2 regions of the Ornithinibacillus salinisoli genome follow, and region 1 is predicted to be linked to the other one. Evidence: riboswitches for the same ligand, from Rfam matches in the RefSeq annotation. Region 1 holds a riboswitch; the other holds the start of a gene.
What was found. A riboswitch is a leader RNA that binds a small molecule or an ion and turns the genes downstream of it on or off. The one in region 1 is predicted to bind preQ1.

Region 1 (7,934 bases):
CAACACAAAATGCCCGAAGAAAGGGTGCGTCCATTAGAGGGATTACATGGAAATTAATTGTTACGTTTATTTTTATAGAAGTTCTAACCCAGGGTATTTTATTGGGACTAAACATCACTCCACCAACCGCACAGTATATTATTCCTATTAGCGGGATGGTGATCGGTAATTCTATGGTGCTTGGTATCCTCTTTTTAAACCGTTTTACTTCAGAAGTGGAAACACATCAGGATGAAACAGAGCTCATCTTATCACTCGGAGGGACGCCAAAACAAGCAATCCATACACAACTAATTACATCGATCAAAGCTAGTACAATCCCTACGATTGAGAGTCAAAAAACGATTGGACTAGTGCAACTACCTGGTATGATGAGTGGACAAATCATTGCAGGAGCGGATCCTGTTCAGGCTGTTCAGTTTCAATTACTCATTTTGTTTTTACTATTAACTACAGCGGTTGTCACTAGTATCGCACTTGGATTTTTATCTTATCCGACCCTGTTTAATGAGCGGATGCAGTTTTTGAAGCTACAGGATAAGAATAAATAGCTACACTCGAAGGAATGTATGTCCTAAAGGGTCAAGGTTGATTATCAAAGAACTTTCTTGTTTATTAGCTGCTCCGAGTCAACGAGCAGCTAATATGCTAAATTGGATAATTCGCTCCTATTCGACATGAAAACGCTCATAAATTCTGAAATTCGCTCATAAATTTTCGGATTCGCTCATAAACTAAGAAATCCGCTCCTATTCGACAAAAATTCGCTCAAAACAACAAATCTAGTACATTACAAATTATCCTTAACCATCACCAAAATTCTCTCCCATTTGACATCCCCCACCACCAACGATAAAATTATACTTAATTAAAGATACTTTAATTCAAAATATATTTCGATATTACTGAGGTGCAATAATATGAGCGAGAATCTATCCTTAAAAGCCTTTGTTGTTTTAATGAAAGCATCAAAGTCAATTCAAGAACAGGTGCAAAAAGATATTAGCGACCATGGCATGAAGACGTCAGACTTTGCTGTTATAGAGGCTCTTTACCATAAAGGAAGACAAACAATTCGAGAAATCTCTGAAGCCGTCCTGATTAATACCGGCTCCATCACTTATGTCATCGATAAATTAGAATCAAAGGGGTTTCTGGAACGGATTAATTGCACAGAAGATCGCCGTGTTGTTTATATCCAAATCACCAATAAAGGAAAAGTGTTAATGGACGAAATTTTCCCGAAGCATAAAAAAGTAATCGATCAAATATTTGCAGATGTTAGCAACAATGAAAAGGAACAATTAATAGATATTTTAAAACGAGCGGGAAAATAAGGAGGAAATGAATATGAATCATATTTTTCAAAAAGGTAACGACCAATCAAAACCAACATTACTTTTGCTACATGGAACAGGTGGTACAGAACGGGATTTGCTGCCTCTAGCCGAAAAAATTGATCCTGAAGCAAATGTCCTTAGTGTTCGAGGTAATATTCTTGAAAATGGGATGCCACGCTTTTTCAAACGATTAGCAGAAGGTGTTTTTGATGAAGAGGACTTAACCTTCCGAACGAAAGAGCTAAATGAATTTCTTAATGAGGCTGCTGAAAAATATGAATTTGATCGTAACAATATTATTGCAATCGGGTATTCCAACGGAGCAAATATTGCTGCGAGCTTGATGTTCCACTATCAAGATGCGCTAAAAGCAGCTATTCTACATCACCCAATGGTACCAAGAAGAGGGATCGAATTACCGAATCTTACTGGAAAAAATGTATTTATTGCAGCTGGTTCAAATGATCCGATCTGTCCAGCCCAGGAATCAGAAGACCTCAAATCATTACTAGAAAAGGCAGGAGCAAGTGTTGTACTGCATTGGGAGAATATGGGGCATCAGCTAACCTATAGTGAAGTGGAAACAGCTGAAAAATGGTATCAAAATTTTTCATAAACAAAACCCGTTCTCACTAGCAGAACGGGTTTCTTTAATTAATTTCTTATAATGATATAAAGAAGATAAGCGGCATACGCAAGTACAAGAATGAATCCCTCTGACTTACCAATCTTATATTTCGTCCTGGAGAATACTAATAATAATACGGTTAAGACGATCATCGCTTTGATATCGAAAAAAACTTTACCATTCACAGGTAATGGAGTAATAACGGATGTTATGCCTAATACGAATAAAATATTAAATATATTACTACCTACAATATTTCCAAGCGCAATCTCACTTTCTTTTTTCAAAGCAGCAACTATTGAAGTGACTAGTTCAGGAAGCGAGGTACCAACAGCTATTATAGTTAATCCGACTAGCGTTTCACTCATTCCCCACGAGTAAGCAATTTCCGTTCCGTTGTCTACCACTAGGTCTCCACCTATGATAATTCCAGTAAGTCCGAGCAGTGTAAAAAATACATTTCTTCCCCATTTTGTTTCACTTGAAATAGGTCCATCTACTTTATTTTTTCTACTTTTCATTGCAACTTCAAAAACATAATACATAAAAATTATTAAAAACAACAATAAAAGAAAACCATCACTACGTGTAATGAGATTTGACCCATGTCCTTGCAAAACAATATCACTAATTAAAATTAGTAATGCAACACTCGCTAATAGTGTAAAAGGGATTTCCTTCCGAATGGTCTCGCTTTCCACTTTCAATGGATATAGCATGGCAGCAACCCCAACAACTAAGGTCAGATTGAAAATATTACTCCCAACTACGTTCCCTAATGAGACTTCTGCCGTTCCTTCCATAGCTGCAATTATACTGACAGTTGCTTCAGGCGAACTTGTTCCAAAGGAGACAATGGTTAAACCAATAAGTATAGATGGCACACGGAGTAACCGAGCAATGTTGGAGGATCCATCTACAAAATAATCCGCACCTTTTATTAACAAGGCAAAACCAACAACCAATAGTAGATAAGCCATAGATTCCTTCCTTTTCTCATGTAAGTTACTATTTATAGTGTATTACGAAATGACCATTCATACCATTAGAATACGTGATAAAGCAAACTTGAATAATAAAAAAGATTACCAAGAATCCCAAGTTGACAATCTACGAAATTTAACAAACTAATCTAATGACATTCCCTGCCGGATCCACGACTTCATTATCATGCTTAACAGTTACACCCATACTGTTTAATTTACTGACTGTTTGTTTCACAGCCTCTTCACTTGGAAAAACAAGCTCAAACCAATTAAGGCCAACACTATTTTTCACTGGTGGTTTAGCTCCTACTCCATTCCATACATTTAAACCGATGTGATGATGATAGTCTCCAGTTGAAGCAAATAATGCACCTGGATATTTCGTTACAATTTTAAACCCTAAACCATTGACATAAAATTTTTCCGTTTCCTCTAAATTTGCAACATGCAAATGGATATGACCTAATATAGTATCCTCTGGCATTCCATTCCATTCTTTGTCACCTTCTGCAAGAAGATTATCTCCATCCAGTGGCTCTGTCGCCATAGCTACCTGCCCTTCTGTCCAATTCCATTCTGATGATGGTCGATCACGGTATACTTCAATGCCATTCCCATCAGGATCATTAAAATATAAAGCCTCACTTACATAGTGGTCCGAAGCACCTAATGGCACACCGGATCGAATACTATGTTTTAAAAAAGATGAAAGGTCTGCTCGCGTTGGTAATAAAATAGCAAAGTGGTATAAACCAGTTGTTTTTGCTTCTCTTGATATAACTTCTGGCGGTTGCTCCAATGATAGGATTGGTGTTTTCCCATCTGCAGTTAATACTACGCTAAGGCTCGATTGCTTCAATACGCGAAACCCCAATATATTTTTATAAAAATGAAGTGACCTTTCCAAATCAGTCACATTTATATTGACCTCCCCAACATAGGTTGTTGGTTTTTGAAAAAATTTCTTTTCCATGAAATAGCCTCCTTTATCTAAAGTTACTTTTTTAAATTAACTTACTTATAGTAATTATTATAAGACTTACTAACTTCACGTGTCAATAAGTGATGCTAATGTGTTTGGAGTAATATTGTTTCATTTTGGAAAGCTATATCTAGGCTTGTAAATAATAGAAAATCTAATACAAAGTGACATAGTAATGGTGGGATCACATATATTTAAGTCGAACACTTTCTAATGTGTTTTGCTTTTGTATAAAGTCATTTAAAGATATACTTAAATGGCTTTTATATGTAGCACGTGGTTCGAAACCATCCCACGTAAAAAAACTAAGGAGAGATTTCTATGAAAAATAAAACGTTGGTTGTTAACGCATTAATTGCAGCGTTATATATCGCTGTGTCTGCACTTATTGTTCCTTTTGGTTTTACAAATATCCAATTCCGCATTTCTGAAGTATTTAACCACCTTATTGTTTTTAACAAAAAGTACTTCTTCGGGATCGTTGTAGGTGTGTTTATCTATAATTTATTTTCACCATTAGGTTGGTATGATCTCGTCTTTGGTGTTGCACATTCTGCTATTTCATTAGCAATTATTATTTTTCTATCCAAATTTGTAAAGAATATCATAGTGCTACTAATTGCTAATACAATCGTCTTTACATTTAATATGTTCATTATTGCATTTGAACTAAATTTGGTACTTAATTTTCCATTTTTACTTACGTGGCTAACTACAGCCGCTGGCGAATTTACGGTATTAGCTATTGGAATCCCAATCGCGTATGCTTTAAATAAACGTGTTCAGTTTGATAAACTAATATAAAGTGAAATTTCATTCAGTAGGTCTTACTATACGTTACAATCTGGATACCTTTAAGCCTAACATCACGATCTGCACTTAGGTGCTTAGCAGATTGTGATGTTTTCACTTACATAAGGAGTGTTAGGATGATTGTTAGAGAACGAGAAAATGAATTTATTATGATTGAGCAGCATAACCACGCTCTCACATCTGGGGACATCATGTCCCACTGGAAAGATTCATTATTTCATGGGAAAGCCAATAGAAAATCCGTAGAAACAGCCATTTATATGCACGATTATGGATGGAAGGAATTTGATAAGCAACCCTTTTGGAATGATCAGACACAGGCACCATATACATTTTCTGATTTTCCTACCTATCCAAAGATTATTCTTTATGCACACGGAATAAATGAGGTTGAAAAAAAGGACATGTATGCAGCCCTGCTTTGTAGTGAGCATTATACTAGATTCCTTCTAAATCATACATCCGTTGAGGCACAATCATTTGTAACGGAAGAGAAAAAGCGTCAAAAACGGATATTAAAGAGCCTTGGCAACATAGATAAGCTTTTGTTCCGCTTTCATTATGGACTTCTTCAGCTCGGAGATAATCTTTCCCTATTCCTATGCTTAAACGAGCCAGGTGTCGCAAAAGAAAAGGAACACCATTTTTTCAAACACGGAATTCCATTAGCTTCCAGTATAGAAGGAGTCAATCAATCTACATTGGGGGTAGAATGGATCGATAATCAAACGGTTTCCGTACACGAGTTTCCGTTTGATCAGGCGTTTACCGTTGCTTTTAATCAAAAAAAAGTAAGCAAAGCTTCCATTAAGGAGCTCGGTTTGATTAATGCATATGAAGAAGCTTCTTCTGAGAAAGTCACCGTTCAACTTGTACCTGAACCTTAAACACCTATAAAAAACTTTTCTTTCTAAAGCCAAACGATTACACGATAGGAAGATTAAAATGTTACTTATTCAACGGTAATGTCTTAATTCTTAGTTGATGTAAAATGCGAAATAACTGCTATGTGACCATTGGTTATTTTCTCTTCACCACTGCTATGATCGACCGTTTGGCATTTTATACTTTAGCGCCTCATCTTTTTGGCGCAGTTTATGTATGATTAGCAACAAAGTACGAAAACACCAAAAGAAAAATCCAAACTAACTCGAATTCTAATAGAATTTCGAATCATAGTTCAGATTTTTCTTTGACTAAACACCTTAGTCCCCATCTATTCATTACATGGATTTCAATCTTTCTTGTAAACTTGCGAACTCCTCATTAATTTGTTTCATCATTGTTTCCATACCTTCTTTTTTTGACTCATTTTCTCGTAGGAAGATGGGTTCGCCATAAATAAGTTTTGGTTTAATCCGTTTAAACAAATCACTAAAATTATTCGGACCCACATAAGCCGCTGGAATAATCGGTGCTTTAGAGTGAGCAGCAATAGTCACTGCACCTTTTTTTAATGGCACCTCTTCACTTGCTCTTGTTCCACTTGGAAAAATCCCAACAACCTTTCCTTCAGCTAACAATCGTCGAGGTATTTTAATCGTACTAGGTCCTGGGTTTTCTCTGTCAACCGGAAAAGCATGAAGACTATTCATCAGCCACTTTAAGAAACCTGTTTCAAAAAGCTCCTTCTTAGCCATATAATGAATTTTAGTTGGAAGGGTTGCTATACCAAGCCATAATATATCTACCCAGCCAGTATGTGTGCATGCAATTACATAACCGCCTGACTTCGGTAAATTTTCTTTTTGGTACACGGTAATCCTTCCAAATAAACTTAAAATAATTTTCAATACATTAGCAGCAAAATTGTACATGAGGTATCTCCTTTGACTCCATTATCAATCAAATATGTTTATAGTTAATTCTATTTTATCACAACCTATTAATACCTAGTACTAAATTTGTAAAAAAAATAGGAAGCTTTGCTTTTTAGCATATGCTTCCTTACCGATAATATTATGAGTCTTGATTCATCCTTGCCCCACCTTGAATATCCGCATCTGAATCTACATAAAGCCTTCTGCTAGGCACAGCGATCTGGACACCTTCTCTGTCAATAATATCTAAGATTTTTAAATTTATATCTTCTCTATTTGCCAAGTACTCTCCCCAATCGGTTGTATTGGTGAAGAAGTAGAGAAATATCTCTAAACCATTCTCTTTATACTGATTCAAATTAACGAAAATTGTTTCTTGATGTATTCCTGGATGCTGTTCTAGAAGCTCCTTAATTTGAGTGGTGACATGTTTGACTTTTGTTGTTGGTGTATCATATGTCAGTGTAATATTAAATGAAATTTGCCTTTTACCCATTTGGCTCCAGTTTGTAATGGATTCATTAGCTAAGGTTGAATTCGGCACCGTCACTAACGCATCAGCAAATGTCCGTACTCTTGTACTACGGAAAGTGATATCTTCAATGGTACCTTCCACACTTGGAGTCATGATCCAATCTCCTATAGTAAATGGTTTTTCGGTAATAATGACAATTCCCCCAAATAAATTGGCAAGAGCATCTTTGGCAGCAAGGGAAAAAGCAAGTCCACCTATCCCTAAACCAGCAATCAGACCGTCAATTTGATAATCAAATACTTGTAAAATCACACTTAAGCTAATAGCTAATATAATAAATTGAACTGCCTTCGATAGAAACGGAATAAGTATTTCATCAATTTCAATGTTGGTTTTTTCATTTATTTGTCTAAAGATGCTTGTAGAGGAAGACGAAGCCAGTCGAAATAACCCCCACGTTACTAATACAACCATAATAACCTTAAAGGCTTTTTCATTTGTGTAATCTAAATAAGGATAATATTTAACTGCAAAATTAATTCCTAAAACAATAAAAACCCATTGCATCGGTTTTTCAAATGCTTTTAACACATTCGTCAAAAAAGTAATTTTCGTTTTATCAAAAAATCGAAGTAGGATGGCAAATACATACTTCGTAAATATCTTTCTAAACACCAAAAAGAGAAGGAAAATACCTACTGCAATTCCCAAATCAGCTAAATGGTCATATGAAATTAAAAATTCCCAATCCATAATGTTTGACTACCTCCTGACTAGTTCTTATCATACCATATCATGTAATGGAATTGATAACCCCTAGTCAAGATCTTGAATAAATGTAATTAATCTCCCTGATTCTTTAAAACCGATACCCGTATGGAAATCATAGC
Region 2 (7,934 bases), on a different contig from region 1:
ACATGCAGATGCAGCGATACGAGCTAGTTTCATTGGTGTGGATAGCTCGCATGAACGGAAAGATTTTGTCCGTGCAGTACTGGAAGGGATCACGTTTTCATTAAATGAATCTATTGATATATTCCGTCAAAGTGGAAAAACAATTAATACCATTGTTTCAATTGGTGGCGGAGCAAAAAATGAAGATTGGCTACAAATGCAAGCAGATATTTTCGATGCTAAAATAATCAGATTAGCAAGTGAACAAGGCCCGGGGATGGGAGCAGCAATGTTAGCAGCATATGGTTGCGGATGGTTTGCATCATTACAAGCTTGCGCAGATGAATTTCTGAAAGTGGATAAAGAATATCTGCCGAATAAAGATAAAGCAGAAAAATATAAAGAGCTATTCACGATCTACCAAGAAATTTATGAACAAACAAAAGGTCTCAATAATAAATTACTAGAATATAGAAAATAGAAAAAAAGTGCCAGGCACCTGTGAATTTTTTACAGGTGCCTGGCACTTTTAATTTAGTTAACTTCTACTTCGTGTTGTTCATGCTCGTGTAATCCTTCTTCGTTTTGAACGTGAATCTGGATAGTGTAAAGCCCTTTATGTTCGAAAGTGTGTTCAGCTACATATTCTCCAGGATTTGTTTCCTCCGCTTCAACCCATTCGTGTTTACTATTGTCAAGGTCATCATTCCAGATTTCATATTGCACTTCTGCATCGGTTAATGCGTCGTTATCCATTTCTAGAAGTACGTTTAATGAGATTTCTTCATTCATTGAAACGTCTTCAAGATTGGAAAAGTTCATTTCGAATCCATTTCCGTGATGATGGTGATGATCTTCATCTTCATCATGGGAATCTGTATCTTCTTCATGACTTTCATGGTCGGAGTTTCCTTCTTCTGCATCTGAATTATGACCACCTTCTCCAACCGTAACTTCTTGCGTAGGCATCGTGTGTAGATCCTTAGCTGTTACATGTACTTGTACATGAAATAAGCCGTCTTTATCGAAGGATGTTTCAGCAGTGTAGGAGCCATCTTCATTGTTGACTGCATCTATTTTCATGCTGTTATCTTCTTGTCCTTCTTCCCATACTTCGTATTCGACTTCATCTGCATCAGTTACAGCCTCATCGCCATATGTAACCACTGCTTTTAGTTCAAGTTTTTCATCAACTTCCACTGTATCTGCTACCTGAAGGTCAACTTCTAAAGTAGCCAGCTCATCCGTGTCATCCATATCATGCATATCCTCATCTCCACAGCCGATAAGGATAACTCCTAGAGATAAAATCATTACATACATCCATAATTTTTTCTTCATTATTATGTCTCTCCTTTTCTTGTTATTTTGCTACTTTTTTCAAATCATCTATGATCAAATCGGTTTCTTCTGAAAAAGTACCTTTGTATTTTTTGATTACTTCACCTTCCGGGTTTACAAGATAAAAGCTTGTGCCATGTGTTAGTTGGTCGGATCCTTCTGGCGCTTCCAACAAGGAAGATTGAAAACTCTTAATAGAAAGTTCCTTGATAGTTTGAAAGTCATACCCAGTTAAAAATGACCAGTTACCTAAATCGGCATTATGTTTTGCAGCATATTCTTTCAAAACTTCTGGAGTATCATGGTCAGGATCGACACTAAAGGATACAAGTTCTACATCAATCTCTTCAGCTTTCATCTTTTCCTGTAGGTTAGCCATGTTTGTTGTCATTGGTGAGCATACGGTTGTACAATTCGTAAATATAAGATCGGCAATCCACCATTTCCCTTCTAAATCCTCAAGCTTTAATGTCTCGTTATCTTGGGTTGTAAATTCAAAAGGTAGAACATCTCTAGACATGTTCGTTTGAATATTGTAGCTATTACATGCGGCTAAAAATAAAAATGAAGTTACTAATATATATTTAATATATTTCACGTTTAATATCCTCTCCTTGCGATTCACTTATTCGTGACAACTATTCGACTGCATCTTTCTCAAGTTAGTTTGAATCGCTTCATTGAATGTGTATACTTTTCCACCAAATCCTGTGATAAACTTCTCGGCATGGTCTTTTAATTCAAATGTTAAAATTTGTGGTTGGCAGCATCCGATGTTAACCGAACTATTCATAACAAACCACGCTTGGTGTGCACTTATGGTTGTTTGTCTGAAAAAATCAAAACAAATTGCTTCCATTACTTCATCACCGAGCTGGTTGTGACGAATGAGTCCACAGTGTGAACAACATGCTGTTTCAATTTTAGACCCCGGTAGAATCAGTCTGTAGGCAAGTCTTTCTTGGATATGGTTTCCACAAATTATACAGTCATTAGTAGTAGGACTTGCTGTTTCTTGTAATGTTGTAATACCACCAAATGTTTTTTTAATTATACCTTCAACAATAAGTGGTTTTATATCACGGTGAACCGTCATTTCGGATACACCGAGTTCTTTACTTAGCTCGGAAATTTTCATGCTTTGATTACTTAAAATGAGATCTTTTATTCGATTTTGTCTTTCAACAGGTAGCATGCTTGCACCTCCGCACGTATTCCATCACTCTAACAATTTCCAACATATTCTAACATAAGCATATCAATTGATTATTCGTAAAGCAATGTCAGATATGTGACAGAAATGACAGTTACGTGAACATAATGAGATTGTTGTGGACGTCGACTAACAGTTGCTACAAACATCTGGTAATTCATTTGTAATTTTACTAGAGAACCTGTGAAATGTGATGTTCCTGTTCAGATAACAGTTGATAAAATACTGCTTCATTCTTATTCCAATGCTATGAATGATTTTGGACCTGGTTGGTAATCATGAATGGGCCTATTGGGATGAAAAAATTCAAGACGTATTGAAGTGGTTAACAATTACCAAAATAAAATAGCAATATAAAAATTTCCTTGATAGATTACCCTCTATTAAGGAGATTTTTTTCTAGTAAATCATCTAAATTACCCACCCCCAGGTACTATGACCCAAATACTCCCAATCCTTCATTATCTTTGAAGTCTAAGAATACATTTTTTGTGAAGTGAAAAAAACTTAGGAGGAAGAGGATGCAACTTAGAATAAAGCGGCTGCTAATCATTGGTTTCATAATGGTGATTTCGTTTAGTTTAAGTTATCCGGTTTCGGCAGGTTCAGATCTTACCGATGATATACCTACGCCAACGTTAGTAGGTGATTCGAATGACTATACAATCATGGGAAAGGTGGACAACGGAAATGATGAAACACCAGGAGAGTGGTATATTGGCGCAGTACCTGCTAATCCAGTTCCGAATTCCCCCGTAATTTTATTTGTCCCGGGACTAAATAACGTTGCACAGATTTTTTGGGAAGATAATGATATGTACCAAACAGCTGTAGATGCAGGATATCAAACTGCTTTTGTGCAATTGCATGATGCAGGTGGAGCATCGGCAGATATGTGGGATAATGGACAGTTGTTAGCAGAGAAAATTAGTGAGATTTCCGCTCATTTTGGAAAACCAGTTACGGTTGTAGCTTATAGTAAGGGTGGCGTGGATACGCAAACGGCACTAACCTACTATGGGGCTTGGCAATATGTAGACAATGTTATTACATTATCGAGTCCGCACCATGGATCGCAACTGGCTGATTTGGCGTATAGCTCTTGGGCTAGTTGGCTCGCTGATTTAATTGGAGCACAGGGTGATGGGACATATGCATTGCAGATGGCTAATATGGAGCATTTTCGTTCTCAAATTGATAACCAGTCGATGGCATATTACAACGATTACTACACGCTAGGTGGTACGAATTGGGGGTCAGTATTCTCTTCCACATGGTATGGCGGTGTGTATTTATCACAGTACGGATCTAATGATGGCGTTGTAACTACATCGAGTAGCAGGCTTCCTGGTGGGCAACAGCTAGCAATTGGTGATTGGAACCATACGACAATAAGAACCGGGGCAACTTTTCCGGTTTTCGAAAATTATGTAATGGGAAATCAACAACCTAGTACAACTTCCATGCCTAATGCAAGTGAAGATGTACATTCATCGGCAGCTACTCAATGGGTACATGGTGGTTCTTTGGTTGAAAGGGAGAACAACGAAGTAACTGTTTTTGTAGAAGATGGTGTGCAACGGATAGGGCTGCATGTTATGACTTCTGATGATTTATCTGAAATCAGATTAATAGACCCAAAAGGAAATCTGACTACACCGAAAATAGATGCTACTAAAAATAAAGACGGAGTATTTATAGGTTCAACCAGTTACTACCTAACTATCGATAAACCAATCGCCGGAAATTGGAAAGTCAAAATGACACCAAAAGAGGATGGTGCATACGTATTGTTGGCTGATTATACGGCCAATCCAATCGTTCTTCGGAATGAAAAATCAGATTCGAATGATCATCTTCAGGTAAACTATCATTTAGAAGTGGATCAATTACAAGTACAAGAGAAAACATTAAAAGCAACATATCGCATAACAGAATCGAGAAATCAGGAAAATAGAAAAACATACACGGTAAGTGGTGGTACGGATCTATCAAAAGTATTAGTGTTTGATCAAACGAACGAAGTTTATAATATAACGATAGATATAGAGGGTATAACAAAGGGAGGAGAAGCTTTTAAGCGAACAATAATTGATTCCGTTTATACAGATTAATAAAAAGCTGCTATGTAAGTGGTTGTGACCCACTAACATAGCAGCTTTTTACTTGGAATCTATTCATTTAGATATTTCATTGACAAGCTATTCATTCCCTTATATAATTAGTCGAGTGAAATGGATCAATTATATATCCGTTAACAAATAACGGAAGAGGTTCTTAGCTTCAACCCTCTATAAAAAACTAAGGACAGATGATGCGATTATAAACCATGTGCCTTAGGCCGTGGTTTTTTTGTTTTTGGTTCTTTTTGAATAGTTTGTTGCTACTTACTATAAACTGCGAAGTAACTTTTTCATGAGATTGCTAGGCGAAAAACTCCACTGTCCGTAGCGGTGTTAAGAGCTGTAGGCTACTTGGCAGTTTATAACAATTACCATAAGATTCATTACTTGGAAAAAGCAACACTCTATTAGAAATCAACCTTGTTAGGTAGTTCAAAAAGTCGGGTAAAAACTCATTTTTGAACAATCACAATTAATGAACGAAGGAGGAATACAAATGACTGGACGAAAAGATGAAGACTTAAAAGATGTGACACTTCTTGGGAGTCAAGGAACAGATTATGCTTTTGACTATACGCCAGAGGTGTTAGAAACATTTGATAATCAACACCCGAACCGAGATTACTTTGTGAAATTTAATTGCCCGGAATTTACGACATTGTGTCCAAAGACAAGACAACCAGATTTCGGAACGGTTTATATTAGCTATATTCCAAATGTGAAAATGGTGGAGAGTAAGTCATTAAAATTATATTTATTTAGCTTTCGTAATCATGGTGATTTTCATGAAGACAGCATGAACATTATTATGAATGATTTAATTGAGTTAATGGATCCTCGATATATTGAGGTATGGGGAAAATTCACACCACGTGGAGGAATCTCGATTGATCCATACTGTAATTATGGAAAGCCAGGGACAAAATATGAGCAAATGGCAGACCACCGGATGATGAATCATGATATGTACCCAGAAAAAATTGATAATCGCTAAGATCCTGAGGGTAAGAGCTTTGTTCCTTTTCTAAATCAAAGGGAGAATTTTACATGTTTATATATTTAAATGCGTTATTTGTAGGACTTTTATTAATATCTAATATTTTAGGAGTTAAATTATTTAGTGTTGGGGAGTTTATTTTACCTGCAGCAGTAATTGTTTATGTTGTTACCTATTTGATTACCGACGTTATTGGGGAATTATATGGGAAAGAAGCTGCAAGAAAAACAATTCAAGCAGGTTTTGTTACACAAGTAGTTGCACTAATTTTCCTATTTATAGCTATTCAACTTCCAGCTGCACCTGTTTTCGAATCTCAAGCGCAATTCGAAGAAATCTTAGGTGGTAGTTTTCGAGTGATTTTGGCTAGTTTACTTTCATATTTAGCTAGTCAAAACGTAGATGTTTCGATATTTCACCGGTTAAAAGCTAAGCATGGTGAAAGTAAACTGTGGTTACGCAATAATTTATCAACGATGACAAGCCAATTAATTGATACAACACTTTTTATTACCATTGCTTTCTGGGGAACCGTTCCTACAGGAGTACTTGTAGGTATGATCGTTACCCAGTATGTATTTAAATTAGGTATTGCATTAATTGACACACCAATCGCTTACTTGTTAGTAAAGATTGGGAAGAAGTATCAAAAAACAGAAGCTTACGTGTGATGATACTAGACATCCTTCAGTTGAAGGATGTCTTTTTTGTTGTCTAGTCGATAGATCAATCGTAGCAAGTTGTAAGTTGTACTGCCTAAACAAACATCAACATTCTTAGTGAGGATTGGCGTGTATTTTTGGAATATTGACAACTAATTAATCAGCATTTGCTATAATAGATATAGATAAAAAGGAGGTGATGGTATGAATTGGTCAATTTTTGAGAAGCGTATGCAACAACGGATGGAGCAAGAGCATATTCCTGGTGCTGCTGTTGCAGTTAGTAAGCATGGTAAGATTATATATGAACAAGGCTTCGGTGTAAGCGATGTGAAGACACAGGAACCGGTAACACCTGATACTATTTTCGGGGTTGCTTCTGTAACGAAATCATTTACTGCACTTGCGATCGTTACATTAGCTGAAGAAGGAAAGCTATCTTTAGATGATCCAGTCATTAGGCATTTACCTAACTTTTATATTCCGAATATAAATCCAATGGAAGCGGTCCAAATTCATCACTTATTAACCCATTCAACCGGACTAACCCCAATGCAGAGAAGAGAAGATTTAAACCAAATTAAGGAGCATCTAGACTATATAGCAAAGGAAGAGCATGATTTGCTAGGAAAACCAGGTGAGTATTTTAGTTATTGTAATGATGCATTTTTATTACTTGGTGCAATTATTGAAAAGTATACAGGTAAGTTGTATCGTAGATCATTGACCGAACAAATACTGAATCCATTAAAAATGTTCCGATCGACATTTAGTGTTGAGGAAATACATAAGATGAGCAATGTTTCAACGCCATATGTATATGATTCAAAAAACGGAGAATTTCAAGAACAAGATTGGCCGACGCTAGGAAACTATGAAGTTGGCGGTGGCATTCGTTCGAGTGTTATAGACTTGTTAAAATATGGGGAACTGTATATTAATAAAGGGTCTTTTGAAGGTAAACAATTGGTATCTAGTGAAATGCTGGCAAAAATGTCTCAGCCACATATATCGATTGATAAGGATTCTTTCTATGGTTACGCCTTTAAAATAACTCCAGATTACCATGGTGTTACACTTGTTGAGCATGGTGGTGGTCAACCTGGTGTTTCTTCTAATTTCGGTTTTGTACCTGAAAAAGGACTAGCAGTTGCAGTTTTAACGAACGTATCTAATGTGTATGCCAATGAGATTTGGCTAGATGCTGTAAATGTAGCATTGGGTAAACCAATAGAGGAAAGGATAAGCAAGGCTAGCGCTATCAGCCTGCCTTTAGAAAAAATGAACCGTTTTGTAGGTACATATCGATCTAAAGAAGGAACATCTCTTGAGATTGTAATTGATAATGCGTCGTTATATGCAAAGATAGAGAATACAACCTATCCTTTGGAAATTAATACAGAAGATACACTCATGAATGTAGAGCTAGGTCGTACCATACGTTTTTATTTTGAAGAGGAAGAAGCGAAACCTTGGGCAGCATTTTTAGGAATGCGTATGTTACCAAGAGTGTCGTGATGGTGAAACTAAAAACAGGAAAATAGATATTTTGGTGATTTGTCTAGCTATCCATGACATAGTTGGCTAAGAGTAGTTCAGTAGAAAAAGCCTCATTTTCT

Region 2: it holds a riboswitch for preQ1, as region 1 does, so the genes downstream of both, queF (preQ(1) synthase) here and ACFSTA_RS02640 (QueT transporter family protein) in region 1, are expected to answer to the same signal.

The regions. Positions count from the first base shown of each region.
Region 1 is NZ_JBHUMI010000005.1:27,478-35,411, forward strand. It holds gene ACFSTA_RS02615 (ABC transporter permease) at 1-551, shown strand, start outside; gene ACFSTA_RS02620 (MarR family winged helix-turn-helix transcriptional regulator) at 921-1,337, shown strand; gene ACFSTA_RS02625 (alpha/beta hydrolase) at 1,351-1,956, shown strand; gene ACFSTA_RS02630 (calcium/sodium antiporter) at 1,995-2,948, opposite strand; gene ACFSTA_RS02635 (VOC family protein) at 3,088-3,927, opposite strand; PreQ1 riboswitch class I at 4,207-4,251, shown strand; gene ACFSTA_RS02640 (QueT transporter family protein) at 4,258-4,740, shown strand; gene ACFSTA_RS02645 (DUF3891 family protein) at 4,866-5,636, shown strand; gene ACFSTA_RS02650 (lysophospholipid acyltransferase family protein) at 5,973-6,566, opposite strand; gene ACFSTA_RS02655 (mechanosensitive ion channel family protein) at 6,709-7,797, opposite strand; gene aac(6') (aminoglycoside 6'-N-acetyltransferase) at 7,861-7,934, opposite strand, start outside.
Region 2 is NZ_JBHUMI010000017.1:10,008-17,941, forward strand. It holds gene xylB (xylulokinase) at 1-460, shown strand, start outside; gene ACFSTA_RS14080 (FixH family protein) at 514-1,320, opposite strand; gene ACFSTA_RS14085 (SCO family protein) at 1,343-1,918, opposite strand; gene ACFSTA_RS14090 (DeoR family transcriptional regulator) at 1,946-2,515, opposite strand; gene ACFSTA_RS14095 (esterase/lipase family protein) at 3,055-4,647, shown strand; PreQ1 riboswitch class I at 4,798-4,844, shown strand; gene queF (preQ(1) synthase) at 5,153-5,650, shown strand; gene ACFSTA_RS14105 (queuosine precursor transporter) at 5,704-6,324, shown strand; gene ACFSTA_RS14110 (serine hydrolase domain-containing protein) at 6,520-7,833, shown strand.